DNA from 4 places in the Paenibacillus sp. V4I5 genome. Region 2 is predicted to be linked to each of the others. Evidence: riboswitches for the same ligand, from Rfam matches in the RefSeq annotation. Region 2 holds a riboswitch; each other region holds the start of a gene.
The links. Region 2 has a riboswitch for cyclic di-GMP ahead of QFZ78_RS21845 (putative bifunctional diguanylate cyclase/phosphodiesterase). Riboswitches for the same ligand answer to the same signal wherever they lie in the genome.
Positions count from the first base shown of each region.

Region 1: another riboswitch for cyclic di-GMP. It lies ahead of QFZ78_RS26790 (GspE/PulE family protein); the one in region 2 lies ahead of QFZ78_RS21845 (putative bifunctional diguanylate cyclase/phosphodiesterase).
Region 3: another riboswitch for cyclic di-GMP. It lies ahead of QFZ78_RS25625 (hypothetical protein); the one in region 2 lies ahead of QFZ78_RS21845 (putative bifunctional diguanylate cyclase/phosphodiesterase).
Region 4: another riboswitch for cyclic di-GMP. It lies ahead of QFZ78_RS25615 (stalk domain-containing protein); the one in region 2 lies ahead of QFZ78_RS21845 (putative bifunctional diguanylate cyclase/phosphodiesterase).

Region 1 covers NZ_JAUSZB010000002.1:5,458,232-5,462,468, forward strand. The annotation lists partial or broken gene QFZ78_RS26785 (response regulator) at 1-281, opposite strand, end outside; gene QFZ78_RS26790 (GspE/PulE family protein) at 311-1,951, opposite strand; cyclic di-GMP riboswitch class I at 2,006-2,098, opposite strand; cyclic di-GMP riboswitch class I at 2,506-2,596, shown strand; gene QFZ78_RS26795 (DUF192 domain-containing protein) at 2,702-3,034, shown strand; gene QFZ78_RS26800 (Flp family type IVb pilin) at 3,055-3,237, shown strand; gene QFZ78_RS26805 (Flp family type IVb pilin) at 3,271-3,468, shown strand; gene QFZ78_RS26810 (Flp family type IVb pilin) at 3,481-3,672, shown strand; gene QFZ78_RS26815 (A24 family peptidase) at 3,771-4,237, shown strand, end outside.
Region 2 covers NZ_JAUSZB010000002.1:4,357,036-4,361,272, reverse strand. The annotation lists gene QFZ78_RS21860 (S-layer homology domain-containing protein) at 1-303, shown strand, start outside; gene QFZ78_RS21855 (hypothetical protein) at 460-621, opposite strand; gene ilvA (threonine ammonia-lyase IlvA) at 789-2,045, shown strand; cyclic di-GMP riboswitch class I at 2,107-2,195, shown strand; gene QFZ78_RS21845 (putative bifunctional diguanylate cyclase/phosphodiesterase) at 2,283-3,821, shown strand; gene QFZ78_RS21840 (BMP family lipoprotein) at 4,078-4,237, shown strand, end outside.
Region 3 covers NZ_JAUSZB010000002.1:5,174,421-5,178,657, reverse strand. The annotation lists gene QFZ78_RS25645 (PspA/IM30 family protein) at 1-155, opposite strand, end outside; gene QFZ78_RS25640 (LiaF transmembrane domain-containing protein) at 199-495, opposite strand; gene QFZ78_RS25635 (metallophosphoesterase family protein) at 744-1,871, shown strand; gene QFZ78_RS25630 (hypothetical protein) at 1,892-2,155, opposite strand; gene QFZ78_RS25625 (hypothetical protein) at 2,337-2,579, opposite strand; cyclic di-GMP riboswitch class I at 2,626-2,720, opposite strand; gene QFZ78_RS25620 (S-layer homology domain-containing protein) at 3,001-4,237, opposite strand, start outside.
Region 4 covers NZ_JAUSZB010000002.1:5,166,419-5,170,655, forward strand. The annotation lists gene QFZ78_RS25605 (SRPBCC family protein) at 83-616, opposite strand; gene QFZ78_RS25610 (3D domain-containing protein) at 1,267-1,956, shown strand; cyclic di-GMP riboswitch class I at 2,158-2,252, shown strand; gene QFZ78_RS25615 (stalk domain-containing protein) at 2,308-4,237, shown strand, end outside.

The DNA of each region.
Region 1 (4,237 bases), 1.1 Mb from region 2:
AGCGCATCGAAAATCAAATCCTGCTGATTGCTGGCCGAGCAGATCAACACGACGGCGTCGCGATCGAGCTTAAGAATTTCCTTAATGGCATCGATGCCATTCATTTCAGGCATCGTTAGATCCATCAGGACGATATCCGGAATCAGTTCTTCATACAGCTTAATAGCTTCTCTACCGTTAGTCGCTTCTCCAACCACTTCATAACCATTCTGCTTTAAGCAATCGGCAGCCATTTTGCGCATGAATTGGGTATCATCAACAATAAGAAATCGGTAAGACATCCTAGTTCCCCCTTAGAATTGGATTGCTGTCAATCGATCGTTTTTAACACTTCTTCGACGGTAGTGATGCCTTCACGAACTTTGAGTAGCCCATCGTACAATATCGTTTTGTAGCCGATTTGCACTAAATGGTTTTCGATTTCCTGGATCGGACGTTGCCCAGTAATGAGCTCGCGCAGCTTTCCGTCAATAAGCAGCACCTCCTGTAGGGCAACCACACCTCGATAACCGGTATCGTTGCATACTCTGCAGCCAGTCCCTCGAGTCACGGTTAATTTGCCGCTGATCTGGGTGGATACCAAGGTTCGGAAATTGCCGATAATTCCTTTTCCGTTCTTCTGATCATCCGAATGCAGAACTGCATGAGCTTCAAATAGCTTGATTTCATCTTCGGTAGCGGGCAAGGATTGAGCGCATTGACGGCATATTCGCCTTACCCAACGCTGAGTCACAATGCAGGAAAGCGAAGCGCTGAGCAGGTGCGAGTCTTTATTCATGTCCATCAGCCGGCTTATAGTCTTGACTGCACTGCTGCCATATATGGCACCGAGCACAATACGGCCGGTGAGGGTCGTCCTTATTGCCATTTCAAACGTTTCCGCATCATGGATATCACTGACCATGACGACGTTCGGATCCTGACGCAATACCGACCGAAGCACATGAGCAAAAGTCAGGCCGAGCTGTTCGTTCACCTCCACCTGTGTAATTCCCGGCATTCTGAGCTCTATTGGATCTTCGATGGTTATGATTCTATGGTTTTCGTTTGTCAGTCGAGTGAGGATCGAATATAACATGGAAGTTTTCCTGCTGCCTTCCGGCCCGCAAATCAAGATCATGCCGCTTGGCAGTCCAAGCGCTTTTTCGAATTTTTGCAAATTGGTTTCACTGAACTCAAGCTCGGAAATGGCTAGTTGAGGTTCAGAATTATCTGTCAAGCGAAGAAATAGGCTTTCGCCGTTAACACTTGGCAGGGTGGATACGCGTATATCCAACTGCTTGTGGTCAACCTTAATCTGAAAACGGCCGTTTTGTGGCAGCCGCTCTTCAGAGGCATTTAGATTGGCTAGAAGTTTGATGCGTTTGAACAACGTTTCATGCATGTGTTTAGAAAGCGTTTTCTTATTTTTGAGCGAACTGTCAATTCGGTATTTGACTATAAGCCCGTCTTCATGCGGTTCGATATGAATGCCACTTGCTTGTTGATATACGCCGGCTTGAATGATTTCATTCAACGTTTCTACGGTTGTATCGACACCATAATATCGGTTGATGGCTTCTTCCATTTCGATTCGCATGGCTATAAACGGTTGAACACTCATACCCGTCGCCATTTGAATAGCTTTAATCGCCTCTTTATTTAAAGGGTCGATCATGGCCACCTTGAGTTTACCTCCGGCGCAGCTGATTGGAACGAGATGATACTTCCTGGCAATCGATTCATCTATGAGCTGGACTGTAGGAAGATCAAATATCGTTTCGTTGAGATTTACGACAGGTACGCCTAGTTGGAACTCCAGCGCCTCGACGAGCTGACGCTCGGTGATAAACCCAAATTCGGTCAGTATCCCCCCGAGCTTTTTTGGGTGACGCGTCTGTTCCTTAAGCGCCTGATCGAGCTGCTCCTCCGTAATAACGCCATTCATGACTAGAAGTTCGCCAATGCGCATGTGCTCCTCCTTACTGAACGTATCTATTTAATGAAAAATAAAAAACCAAGCTGCTAGAGCGGCCCGGCTTTCATGCCATCGTATCTCGATGGGTTAGAACCGTGGCTTTGCGTCCCCGGCTTTCGCGCGGGTTTGCCTTTTATCATTCACTTGGATTACAGGATTCGTCTAACCATATAATTCGACATGAATAATAACATTCTGTAAGTTTATTTAAATTCCTTCCTTGCACTAGTCGTACTATTTTCCTAATTTTCAGCATTTTTTTTTGGTTCGGATGTAGGTCCAGCCTAAAAAAAATCCTGCCTTTCAAAGCCTATGAATTTATGGGAATGACATAAAACAAGGGGTTTTCTCCTAAATGATGGAACAGCGTTATCACTTTATACCCACAATAAATAGTAGGAGAACTATAAGAGAAGGTGTCTTTTGGCATGAAAATGAGTTATCTAAATTGTTAGAAAATTGGGCTTTTTGGTGGATACCTAAAAATCAAGTCGAATTCTATGATGAAAGCATCACAACGAATTCCAAGCGGAACATCGCATCTGGAATCTCGACAAAGGCAAAACCGGTGAAAACCGGCGACGCAAAGCTATAGGGGCTAACGCACGACAAAACGTGTCAAGCCAGCCAGCTGCCGAAAGAGGAAGGGCGTTTGTTTTGCTGTGCATATACAGCAGCAACCCCACCTTTCGGGAAAGGTGGGGTTTTTATTTGGCATAAGGGGGTCAAGACTGTTTGAGGCTGGTGAATACGAATACGGGCGAAACGATAGCCCAGCAGGTGATGGAGGCCAAAACCTTTGGTCGCAGACTACGTGGGTTGCTCTTTACAAAGCGACTTTCCAGCGGGTTATGCCTTCACATCGAACCGTGTAGATCGGTACATACCTTTTTCATGCAATACGCGATTGATGTGGTTTATCTGGATAAACAGCATCGTGTCGTAGGCGTAGAAGAGCAGTTGAAGCCGGGACGCGTTGGCGCTGTATTCAAAGGCACGACTTCAGTGGTGGAACTTCCCGCAGGCAGTATCGGCCTTACCCGAACGACCGTCGGTCAAACGGTCCAATTTATTTAAAAAACGAGGAGGAAATTAAAATGAAAAACAAAATCAAAGGTCTTTTAACAGAAGAGCAAGGACAAGGGATGACAGAGTACGGATTGGTTCTGGGTGTAATTGCGGTGGGTGTAGTTGGCATTCTGTTTGCATTAAAAGGGAATATTCTTACACTCTTCAACAGAGTGAACAATGATGTCTCGAATGCAGCTACTCGCACTTAATAAAATCAGCCTTCTTGTATGGAAGGGAACTATATGATGACAGCTAAATTAGTAGACTTGTATACAAATGAGCAAGGCCAAGGTATGACAGAGTACGGCTTGGTACTTGGCGTTATTGCGGTGGGTGTAGTTAGTATCTTATTTGGTATAAAGTTGGAGGTTTACAGCCTCTACGATAAAAGTGTTCGAGTCATCGAGCAATCAGCCAGAACAGTAGGACTTCTCGATTAAAAAAGGAGTGAAATGATTAAGGTGAGCAAAATCAAAAATCTTTTGGTTGAAGAACAGGGTCAAGGGATGACAGAGTATGGTCTGGTTCTTGGGGTAATCGCGGTTGGTGTAGTTGGTGTTTTGTTTGCACTGAAGGGTAATATTCTCACACTCTTCAACAGAGTCAACCAAGATGTAGCAAATGCGACTAATGGTACTCCATAATAACAGCGGTTGTCTTTTATATTAACGCTCCAATGAAGAGGGTCTTACGTTTTACGGAACGTAGACCCTTTTTATAAAAACATTCTTGGGAGGCAGGTATGGTTGTAGTTGACAGTTTGCTCATTATCATTCTCGCCATCTGCGTATTCACCGATCTGAAGTCACGCAAGATTTACAATGCAGTCACTTTACCAGGCACTGTAATCGGTTTCATGCTGCTAAGCGCATCTGACGGCTTTCCTGGTTTTGTGGATGGTGTACTAGGCTTTGTTGTGGGGTTCGGTATCCTTTTGATTCCATATCTGTTAGGAGGAATGGGTGCCGGCGACGTGAAGCTGCTCGGGCTTGTCGGCGCATTCAAAGGCGTAACATTCGTGCTGCTTGCTTCCGTCTACATGGCATTAATCGGCGGTGTGATCGCACTTGCACTCCTCCTATTACGTAAGGGTGTTATCGAGAGACTCAAGCAAGTTATTTTCTCGGTAGTGCTGCTAAGATATGGGATGAAAATATCTTCTGCTATGAAAGATGACGCCTTTACGGCAGCATTTCCGTATGGTGTTGC
Region 2 (4,237 bases):
GGTGCTGAATTTAATCCAGAAGCTGCGATGAATCGGGAAGAAATGGCACAGTTAATCGTGAAGGCGCTTGGCTACAAGAGCTTGACGAAGTTCGATGGGATCTTCAATGGCAATTTCGCAGATGCTGCTAAGCTTAAGAATGTTGGTGATGCAGCTATTGTGGTGGGGCTGAATATTATGTCTCTGAACGATGGACAATTTATACCTCAACAAGAAGTGACGAAAGCACAGGCGGCCAGTGCCTTCTACCGTTTCTTGCAAAGACGGTCTGAGCTGCAGGAGCAGCCTCGTTACTATTACTAAATAAGTGGTTGAGGGGAGTTGGCAAACACCTCTCCTAACAAATACAAGAAGCCTCTAATCCACTTGTTAGTGGGTTTGAGGCTTCTTGTGGTTGTGCTAGCTCCAGATGTGATCGTACCCTCATTGATGAGGACACAACACAACTTACGTCCTAGCTTAGAACATTGGAAATACATAACGAACTAGGAAATACAGAACACCGAAGATGATGACGATGTAAGCCGCATATTTGATGAAAGTAGAAGCAACTAAACTGGAATCCGATTTTTTCTCCACATGGCGTTCTTCGATATCGATATTGCGAGGCTGCGTCGACATTTGAATCACTCCTTTGAAGTTGTATTGCTATGTAATACCCTGCTGGGCATGAAGTGAAACATAGGATAAAGCTATACCAATATTATTTTCGTACAGGCGGGCAGAGTTGTGCTACAATAATCTTTAAAACTTTAATAGCACAATGTGGAGAAAGGAAGTAAGAGAAAATGGTTGTTTCCAGTAAAGTAGGTTTGGAAGATATTATTAGGGCCAATCATGTGCTCAGCAGGGTGATCGAACCATCGCCTTTGCAACGCAATGAGCTGCTCTCTAACTTGTATGAATGCAACGTTTATCTTAAACGTGAAGATATGCAAATTGTTCGTTCTTTCAAAATTCGCGGAGCGTATAACGTGATCCAAAGTTTAACACCGGAGGAACGCGAAGCGGGTGTCGTGTGTGCGAGCGCCGGCAATCATGCGCAGGGTGTGGCTTATTCCTGTAAACAGCTTGGTATTGAAGGAAAAATCTTCATGCCAACGACAACGCCTAGACAAAAGATTTCCCAAGTTAAGCTATTTGGCGGATCTTTTGTTGAAGTTATTCTCACAGGTGATTCATTCGATGATTCGTCTAACCATGCCAAAGCCTACTGTGCTCAAGAGAATAAGGTGTTCATACACCCCTTCGATGATGTCCGTACGATTGCCGGGCAAGGCACAGTTGGCCTCGAGATTTTGAATCAAATGCCCGAATCTCCTGATTTCATCTTCGCAACAATTGGTGGTGGTGGCCTTGCAGCGGGAGTTGCGACGTATGTGGATAGTGTTTCTCCACGTACACGTATTATCGGTGTTGAGCCAGAAGGCGCGGCAAGTATGACGGAAGCGCTCAAGCAGGGGAAGGTCGTGACCTTATCTACGATTGAGAAGTTTGTAGACGGCGCAGCTGTAAAGCAGGTCGGCGAGCTTACCTTTGACATTTGCAAAGAAAAGCTGGAGGATATCGTAATTGTTCCTTCCGGCAAGGAATGTACAACCATTCTGGAGCTTTACAACAATAACGCGATTGTCATTGAGCCCGCTGGCGCACTCCCGGTTTCAGCACTTGATACCTATCGGGAGCAGATTCGCGGTAAGAATGTAGTCTGCATCATCAGCGGCGGCAACAATGACATTGACCGTATGCAGCAGATTAAAGAAAGATCACTCGTGTATGAAGGCTTGAAGCACTACTTTATTCTTAATTTTCCGCAGCGTGCTGGGGCATTGCGCGAATTTCTAGAAGAAGTCTTAGGACCCACAGACGACATTACCCGATTTGAGTATACGAAAAAAAATAACAGGGACGATGCTCCGGCGCTGGTCGGCATTGAGCTCAAAAATAAAGATGATTATGAGGGGCTTATTGAGCGCCTATCCCAGAAGGATTATGGCTATATAGAAATAAATAAGGATCCCAAGCTCTTTAATTTGCTTATTTAAGGAAAATTAGCCAAATGCGGAATGGATATGATATAGTTAATTAGTCCCATGAATTCCCTTAATATCGTAAAGGCAAACTTATCGAAAGGTAAGGACGCAAAGCTGCAGGTCTAAGGTTGCCTTTGCAACAATGATGGCTGGGCTGCCGACAGGTTGCAGTTTACCTAGACAGGTACACCTACGGCTATTCCGATTCGGAATAGCCTTTTTTCTCATATCAGATAAGGAGGTTCAAGAATGAAAGGCATACTTTCTAAGTGGATACAGCATATGAAAGCGCAAACGTTGGTCTATCTGGGCGTGCTGGGCTTCTTTTTGTTGACCATTAATCTACTTGCTGCTTCTTCTTTCTCCTTTTCGCCTTACGTTTTCATTAGTATGCTTGTTCAAGCACTAATCTGTCTATTTTTTGCGAAGAGTGTAGGGCAACTGCTTCTTACTAGTAGAGAGCAGGAAGAAAAGAGCAAACAACTAGCCTTTCTGGCGTATCACGATACATTGACAGGATTACCCAATCGCCGATTGTTTAATGACCGACTGGAGCGGGCACTCCTGCATGCGCAACGCAATGAACAGCTGGCGGCTGTTATGTTCTTGGACATGGACCGATTCAAGGATGTCAACGATTCATTAGGTCATGCTTATGGTGATCGTTTAATTCGCCTTGCAGCAGAACGTTTGCTGAGCTGCCTGCGGGGGTCGGATACGGTGTACCGACAAGGTGGCGACGAGTTTACTATTTTACTAGAATCTTTTGCAAAGCCTGAAGATGCAAGAGTTGTAGCTTCCCGAATTCAAATGGCTCTGGAAGAGCCTTTTATCCTAGATGGAATGCCTGTAACCATAACAGCTAGTATTGGGATAGCATTGTATCCGTTAGACGGTATGCTGCCTGAGCAGCTCATGGCGTATGCAGATGAAGCGATGTATACGGCCAAAAACAGAGGACATAACCAGTTCCAATTCTATGCTTCTGACATCGATGCCATGGTGAAGAGCAAAGCTCACATGGAGAAAGAGCTTCGATCGGCCTTAGACAACAATCGGTTTGAAATCCTATATCAGCCTCAATATGAAATAACAAACCGGAAATTAATCGGAATGGAAGCGATCATTCATTGGAGCAAGGGAGACGCCCTCCTCGCATCCAGTATGGATTGGAAGAAAGCGGCCGAGGAAATGGGGTTCATGTTACCCATCGGGAAATGGGCTGTACGAACGGCATGCAGACAGATGAGAATCTGGCAGGATGAGGGCTACGCACCGCTGAGAATGACCCTAGCCGTAACGGCTTCACAGTTTAAAGATGAGCATTTTATTGAGGAAATTGCCGTTGTTTTGAAAGAGACAGGTATAGATCCGATGTTGGTGGAACTGGACCTTACGGAAAGTATCACATCTTCCAATGTACAAGAGGCTAGCGAGAAATTGATTATGCTGAAGAAGTTCGGTGTACGTATCGTTATGGATGACTTGTGTACAGGTTTATTTACACGAAGCGGGCTCGAAGGTATGCCGCTCGATAGCGTTAAATTGGATAGCACATTGATCCGGGATTTGGTAGACGACGATGAGAATCAGCTGCTGGCTGCTGCCATTATTCGTATGGCTCACCGTCTAGGTCTAAATTTAATTGCAAAAGGTGTCGAAACAGAGGAACAGCTGGAGCACTTAAGACTTTTGCAGTGTACGGAAGTGCAAGGAGTGCTGTTTAGCAGCCCTTTAGGACCCGAACAATTCCTGCGACTTATGAACGATAAAATTAACAAAGGGTAATCTAGATTTTATTAACCAGTGGTAGTATAATAAATAATTGGGGCTTGGAACCTATATTGTAGGGGCTTACAAAAAGACCATGTCAACTTGTATGACATAACGAATTATGTTATTTTGCTGGTGTATCGCTTTTCTCATAGGTTTCAAAATGATACACTCATCTATAGGCAGTCTTACATAATTTAACTAATTGTGGTCAACCTACAATGTGAGATTTCATGGTTTTAAATTAAATGATCTTATGGGGGTAATAATCATGAAGAAAATGCTTTCAACAGCTCTTATGGCTGTAACGGTTTCTGCATTAGCTCTTTCCGGCTGTGCCAAAAAAGAAGAAACGAAACCGGCGGCTTCAGCAACTCCGGCTACTACTGCAGCGGCAACAGCTTCAGCGGCGCCAAGCAACACCAGCGGTA
Region 3 (4,237 bases), 820 kb from region 2:
CTGACGCATTGCTGATACAGTCTCTCGGACTGTTGAAGCTGCTCACGCTGCGCTGCTAAGTACTGGTCAATCAAGCGGACCGGGTCTTCCGATCGCTCCAGATGTTCATTCAGTGTTGCTACGGTAATGTCTCTCATTCGCCTAAATAGGCTCATCTCTCATACCACCTTTTTCACTCTCTGTATTCGTTTCATTCCATTACACAGTTCTTCTTGTCAACATCGAAACTCCGTAACCTATCAACCCAATCGCCAGTAAAATGATGATCCAACCAGCTAATTTACTAATCAGGATGATAGCGCCAAGCCCTGCAATGATCCAACCGAATTTGCTGCCGTTCTGAATACCTACATAACCAAGGCCAACCATTCCTATTGGAATCAAGTATCCCATCACCGAGCCAATAAAAGGTCCCATGTGAATGCCTAGCTTATTTAACAGAATCAGTGCACCGAATGCGATTAGCAGAGCGGCTAAGCCCGTATTTCTTTTCATCGTTTCGTCACCGCCTTTCGTTGTTTGCTGTGTTGTTGTGCTGTGCTCTTGTTCATGTCTTTATTTTAGGTAAAAACGAAGCTTTCCAAAACGGACTAACGACGGTATTTGTTCCTAGACCTTAGTCGGGGCGCATCTAAGACCTGTGTCAGTCAAAAACAGTGTTTATACGACAGACATATTGGTTAAATACTTAACAAACTTGGTAACCCGCGCTTTTATCCTGGGAAAAGGAAGGTTTTACTTATATGAAACAACAATTACAAACGTTAACTATACGCATCCTGTTATCCGCTTTATTCCTTCTACTACTCCCTACCTTTGCTTGGGAAGCAACGGCGATAGCGCCTGTTTCGAAATCATTTATGGCGGATATTCTTAGTAAAGAGCCACTGCCTATGGTAAAACTTTTTCGTACTATTCCTAAAAAAACATCCACAGCAAGTAATGAACCACTCTTTTCTTTTTCCGTGCTGAGTGACGTACATGTGGGTGCAGAAGACGAAGATTCACAAAAGCGCTTCCGTGCGGCTTTAGCCGATCATCATCTCATCCGACCTGACAGCAGACTTATGGTGCTCAATGGTGACCTCAGCAATGGCAACGAAGCAGATAATCGGAGTCTAGTCAGCATTATGAGCGAACACACCTTACCTCCCGTTCATGCAACGATGGGTAATCATGAGTATTATGGGATGTGGCAAACGGAGAATGGCGATCAGGATACCAGCAAGCTGAATCCGAAATGGACAAGCCAAAAAGCAATTGACCTGTTCCATCAGATGTTTAACTATGAAAAGCCCTACCATGAGCTCGTCATGGAGGACTATCACTTTCTATTTCTTGGTGGTGAATTTTATCGCGATGTGGATCCTAACGTGAAAGAGGATGCCTATCTATCCACTGAACAACTTACTTGGTTTCAGGAAAAATTGAAGGCAGCTGCGGCTGCAGCGCCGGACAAGCCTATTTTCGTTTTCTTGCATCAACCACTCGTTCATACCGTGGACGGCTCGGATCAAGAGCTCGGAGTTGTACAGCATCAAGAGCTCAGGGCGATTGTGAATGCATATCCGAATATTGTGTTCTTCAGTGGACATACCCACTGGAATTTGGAGACGACTAAGCAGATAAAACAGTTGGAGTTCCTAGCCGTATCCAGCGCCTCAGTACAGGAAATATGGAATGCAAATAATGAGCCTGAAGGCAGCGCGGCTAGCCAGAGCATCGTTGTGGACGTTTATATGGACCGTATCGTGATTCAGGGGCGTGAGCATTCGGAGAAGAGGTGGATTGAGCCGGCATTTGTGAAGCGTTATGGGGGGAATAATAAAGGCATCCAAGCGATTATGGTCGGACAACGCAATAAAAGCTAAGTCTAGCCGAGTGGCCAAGCTTAGCTTTTTTGCACATCATCTAACAAAGAACCATCACAAAACATTAATGAAGCAGCGTAACCTGCAGTAAGTGCAGATAAGTACCATACCGCCTCTTCCGTAATGAGATCAATTTCCTTAAATGTTTGCGTTTCAAAATCATTCATGTCATTAATCCCTACAAATAATAAGGCCAATAGAAGGGGAAATGCGAAAAGGCAGACTATATAGATGAATAAGCCTATAGAAATGGCTTTGATATTCGCATCTCTTATAAATATCATTTTTGTTCCACCTCTTCTTTTACAGCCCTTCCGGAACAGGAATACTCTGAATCTTATTTAGTTGGTTATAAGAAACGATAACCGTGCTTTTAATATCCCGCGGTTCACAATCATCAAGATCCATAATATCAAAAACAATCTCTAGTCGAACCGGAAGCGATGTTAGAATTAAGACAATTCTTTATGAAGCAAAAAAAGTTTTGTCCGGAAAACCGTCTCCCTCTGCATAACATCTTGCAATAGCTGAAGCAGCCTTCATGAACATATGGTCTTTGGTAGTACCTGGAACTCTCTCTAGCTGCCGAAATTCTTCATGAACTAGATTAAATTCAATTTCACCCAAACTTTCTTCTGTTGGACCAAATTTGTAAATGACCTTTTCGGCATCGTCGAACACTTTAATCAGCATAAGATAGGTTGCCATTTTGGGACCCTCCTTTCTTTTTTGGCAATAAAAAAACAAGCCTCTAAAGAGTAACCCGGCTATCGTCCCATGAAGTGTGACTCATGGCTTAGACCCGTGGCTTTGCGTCTCCACCTTTCGATGGATTTGCCTTTGTTCATTATTGCTTGATATTAGGTGTGTTTCGCTCATTATTGCTAGTCGTAAAGAACTAACTATTTCCATGGTATTCCATAAAATAATGAAATTCAACATATTTCTACAAAAAAGAGGTGCTCAGTACACAATGTGTGTGATTTTACACAAAAAAGTTTAAGTAGGACAATGTTCTTGGCGTTACGCCCTTCTCCATTAATACCTACCATCGTGCTGATATCCCGTCCTACAAATAAGGAACGACCGTTCCCATCTAGGGTACGGTCGCCACATTCACCTGCTACATTTAATTAATAAAATTTAAAACCTTTAAAGCTTGGTACAGTATCTTAGCACTTTGTCCTCGGTCCGCTAGCGTTGCAGGGGAGAAGGTCGAATCGGTAACACCATTAACAATGCCTTCCTGTATACCAACGGCAACAGCCTCTCTTGCCCATGGTTGAATGCTCAATTGATCTCCAAATTTGTTAATAGCCGCATTCTTTTCTGTTTCCGTTAATTGTTTTGTGTATCCACCTGCTTGCAGCATGCTGTGAACCATTTTCATCATTTCCTGACGGGTAATCGGTTGGTCTGGTTTAAAGGTACCATCCTCATATCCACTTACTAAACCAACCTCAACAGCAGCATACACAGGTGCAGCATACCATGCGTTTGTCTGTACATCATTAAATTTTGCAGGCAATCCACTCTTAGGCTGAATGCCCAGCCCTCTTATAAGTAAGGCAGCAAATTCAGCACGTGTAACTGGTCTGTCATATCCGAAAGAACCGTTATCATAACCAGAAATAATGAATTTAGATGCCAGGGTTTCAATTGCCTCCTTGGCAAAATGAGACGAAGGTACATCTTCAAAGGTTTTTACATTCTTCACTAAGGAATAAATAGAATTACCCTTACGCATCATATTTGCTTGCAGTGTTCCATCTTCACTAACCGTGAAAAACGTTGGAACTGGGTAGTAAGAATTCGTAATGGGATCAAAGACCACACCAACCAAATTCTTGCTAGCAGTAATGTTCGTCATCCCAGGAACCAATAGAGAATGCTGAATATAAGAATTTACTGAGGTTATTTCGATTTGTTTATCCCCAGACGCAGCTTGTATTGTAAAGTCAATTGGTTTCAATACTTGCTCTGCTGAGGATTGTTGAAGCAGGATGCCAAAAGACTTTTCTAACTCAGCATCAATCTTGCTGAAAGTTACTGTAATTTTTGTAGTATCTACAGCTAGTCCTTGCTGTTCAACAGCTTGTTTGATTGAATCCGCATTAAACTTTACTTCTCCTATTGAGGATTGAACGTGAATCATAGTTTCAGCATTCTCAGAATCTGCTTGTGTGATCGCAGATGCACTTAACTCCGTTTGAGCAAAGTCCCCTTGTCCTTGAATCTTTATAACAACCGATTTAATTAAAGAATCCACTTGACTCAGCAATTGCTTAGCAATGAGTTCAGCCAATTGTTCATTTGTAAATGTAAGCTTGACTACAATTTGCCCCTTATCATTAGTACTTATCTCC
Region 4 (4,237 bases), 810 kb from region 2:
AAACGCCACCCTAGCGGCATGCCCGGATCGGCAAGTGCTACTAGAGTGGCGCAAAAAACATCCTTTAAACCGTGAAAAACTCTTATACCACTTTGGCTAAGTAGGCATCCAGCTGGTCGAACGTTCCGCCAAAGCCTTGTTTCATGGAATCATACATACCCTCAAAGAACTTATGTTCTTCCTCAGTTGCATTGATAGGGCCTCCACGCATGATCAGTTTGGTTTTTCCTTCATTTTCAGTAAAAGATAACTTATTCATTATTTCCAGCGGAAAGGTTTCGCTAAATGGTGCTCGGATAATGTTAGCCTCTGCATCGGAAAAGGAATTCACGTAGACGAGTTTCTCCGGAGAATTAATTTCATGGTAGACAAACTTACCCCACATTTCAAAGCCTTCAGCCGATTTCATAGAATAGTGGAAGCTGCCGCCTGGGCGAAGATCTAAGGTGTGTACACTTAATTCGAAGCCTGTTGGTCCCCACCAGTGAGCTAAATGTTCAGCCTCAGTCCAAGCTTTGAAAACGAGTTCGCGTGGGGCATTGAAGATACGAGTAAGAACCAACTCGCCTCCTTCTAAAGTTACATCGTAGTTTTTCCCTGATTTTTCTTGTGTCATGTCTAATCCTCCAATTCAAATTGTTTTTTCTTTTCCTTCTCTAACATTTGCTGCAAATAATCGTCCAAGCGATCGAATCTCTCTTCCCACATACGGCGAAAAGAGTCTAGCCATCCATCCATCTCTTTGAACGACTGAAACGTCGGTAAGAGCACTGAATGTCTTATTTATAAACACAATATACTCCGTATGGAATATTCCTGTCAAGGAATATTTAATAAATGAAATCGCTGCTTCGTGAAAAAACAAGAAAGACTATCATACCGGCATTCTTTCACATATAAACGTTTGTTAGTATATTCCAAGATTCATTTTGTATGCGATTCAAGCTTTTCTTATTTCTTTACCCATTTTATCTTGCTTATTTTTTGGCACTCTGTCCGCCTTGTTTATCATCTTTTTGCCATCAATGCCGCTTCTTCCGTTTCCTTTTGCAAACTGTGAATGTTTATTTGCACGCCTGCTGCCGTTAACTGAACACCAATATCATCATTGTAAATAGCGTACTATATGTTTCTCTCATGAGGGTGAGTTTATAGTTATTCACTGCCTATCAAAATGAGGAAGTTTAATACGAGACGTATATAAATCATAGAATTGGTCGAATCTAGTAGCTATAACTCTATTATTTTTTATGAGGAGGAAATACTATGTTTCGTAAAATTCTTTATGTTACTTTGACGCTTCCGTTGCTGCTTTGTTTGTGGCAGGTGAAACCCGCCTATTCGTACCCTGAAAGTGAAGATGGGGGGGAATTACCTCCTACGTATAGTATGGCAAGAAATGCAGGTCCTGTGGAAGAAGCCTCTCAAGCTGAACTTGTTCAGCCTAGGACGCAGTATCAAGTGGACCGAGGGGATACGCTGTATAAAATTGCTCGGGATTTTGGCATATCAGTAGATGATCTTATCAACTCTAACGATATTCCGAATCCGAACCAGCTAACGATTGGTCAAAGTCTAACGATTCCGATGGGTGAAGATGAGGTTGGTTTACCTAATGGTCAAAAGAAAATTATCAAAAAAGTGCTGAACACAACCCTTACCGCATATACAGCAGGCTTTGAATCAACAGGTAAAAAGGCTTCCCATCCCATGTACGGCATCACATTTAGTGGTCTTAAAGCCAAAGAAGGACGCACAATAGCCGTGGATCCGGCTGTTATTCCTTTAGGATCTACGGTGTTCATTGACGGCATCGGTATTCGTAAAGCGGAGGATATTGGTTCTGCTATTCGCGGTTCCAGAATTGATGTATTCATGAATGATTTGAGCGAAGCTCAGGAATTCGGCGTGAAGAAGAATGTGAAAGTCTATTTACTAGACAAAGAGAATGTTTAAATCGATAGACAATTTACTAGGGCTAAGGGTCAACTGGATCATCCGGTTGGCCTTTTTTGTGTGAAAGCACACACTTTGTGTATGGATTTCCTCTTTTTTGTAGAAAAGTGTTGAATTTTGAAATAACGTGGATTAATATGGAAAACAGTCAGTTCTAAATAACTAGTACGAATGAGTAAAAATACCTAATAACCAAGCTATAATGAACAAAGGCAAATCCATCGAAAGGTGGAGACGCAAAGCCACGGGTCTAAGCCATGAGTCACAACTCATGGGATGATAGCCGGGTTGCTCTATTGAGCTTGGTTTTTTGTGTTATCTAACATGGAGATTGAGAAGGAGCGAGTGCGTATGAGGTTTATAGGAAAGAAATTATGGGTGCTTATCTTGATGATTGCCATCGGTGCAGGGTCTTTTGGTTTACTGCCAAAAAGCGCATTTGCAGAGTTATTCACCTCAACAGACAAGCCAATGGAGTACACGTTGCCTGTGTCTGCTGCGAAGATCACAGGCAATCAGATGGTTTACCTAGGGCAAGATAATCCAGGTTGGTGGCAGGTGTTCAGCCGCAACTTGGAGTCAGGAGAGTTGAATCAACTCACTGACACTAAGACGTATAAGCAATATTTATCGGCAGGAGGAGGATATGCCGTCTATTTGGAGGCTCAAAAGCATGTCGTGCTTATAAATCTTCTAACCGGTGAAGTAACCGAGACTGAAATTCCTCCGTATCCTTATGATCAGATTGGCACTGATGGGAAATATATTGTTTTCTATAAGCCAATTGAAGGGATGCTCGGGGTTTATAACCTGGAAACTAAAGTAACCAAAGAGATCGGAAAAGGCAAAAGCGCTTTAATCGATGATGGTATTGTCGTTTATATTAGCAATACAGGCAGCATAGAACGCTACGACGCAAAGGATGGATTATCCAGAACATTGTACAAGCCAACAGATGGTTACGTCAGGGGTGGTAACGAATTTGCGTTTGACGGCAAGAACGTTATCTGGACTCATTCGCTCTATCCCAAGCCAGGTTTTCAAACACGTATGCTAAACGTTGAAGAAATCGACACCCTTCCACAAGTGCTAAGCACCTTCAATGAATTTGGAATTCCCCCCCAAACTTCCATTGGGACTGGCATAGCAGCATGGCCCGTGTTCGAAAATGGAGCTTACCATATTATCGCTGCAGATATTGCTTCAAGACAAACGGGCATTGTTGGAGACAAAGAGTTCCTCATTGGCATCTACAACGACCAGCTTGTGCTGAGAATGAAGGACGAAACCATCAAATTTCGTCAGCTCCAAAAGACAGGTGAAGGTCAGATAGCAGACACGCTCGTTTCGGCTGTTCCTTATTTCGATAGTGTCCCTGCTGGTGTCAGAGAAAGTATCGGAAAATTAGGTTATATTAAAAAACTGTCCACGCAGGACAATAGCGTAACCGTTTACTCACCAAAAGTCCCAGACTCTGATTTTTATGAGGCTGTCACTATTAGCTTCAGTGATGATAAAGATTTAGCGCTTACCAAAGCACTTAAGCCTAGCCAAAAAATGGTCAGCTACCCATGGACAGTATCTTTTGATTCACGTAATGACGTCCTGAAACTCTCGATGACCTACATGAAGCAAAGAGTTCCAGCAGGAGAGCAGAACAAACTTGGTATTTATCGACTTGATTCCGGTGTATGGACATATATGGGCGCTTTGTTCGAGGAGAATAACACACGGTTATATACAGACATTATGGAATCAGGCGTGTATGCTGTGCTATACTTCGATGTCCCGAATGAGTTTGTTCGTGATTATTGGATGCAGAAGCGAATCGAACAATTGAATACGGATAAACCGATTCGAGTTTTCTTGGACGGAGAAGAAGTAACCTTCCATCAGTCCCCTATGCTGAAGGACGGATCAACGACGGTTGAATTTAGACCTATTTTCGAAAAGCTAGGATTGGAAATTGAATGGAATGATTCGAAACAGAGCGTTAAAGGAACGAGTCAGGGTAAGTCACTCTCTCTCATACTGGGACAGGAAGAAGCAGACGTTAATGGCATTACTACCTCATTGCCAACCGCTCCTTTTCTAAACCAAGGCTATACGTTCGTTCCGCTGCGCTTTGTTGGCGAAGCAACAGGACGCAAGGTACTGTGGGACGCTAATCTGAAAGCCGTCTATATCTACGATCCCGCAACCGAAGGAAAGCTATATGATGACAACGGCGCACTTATGTACGAGGGTCAACTCAAGAACGGTCAAATGAACGGTAAAGGAA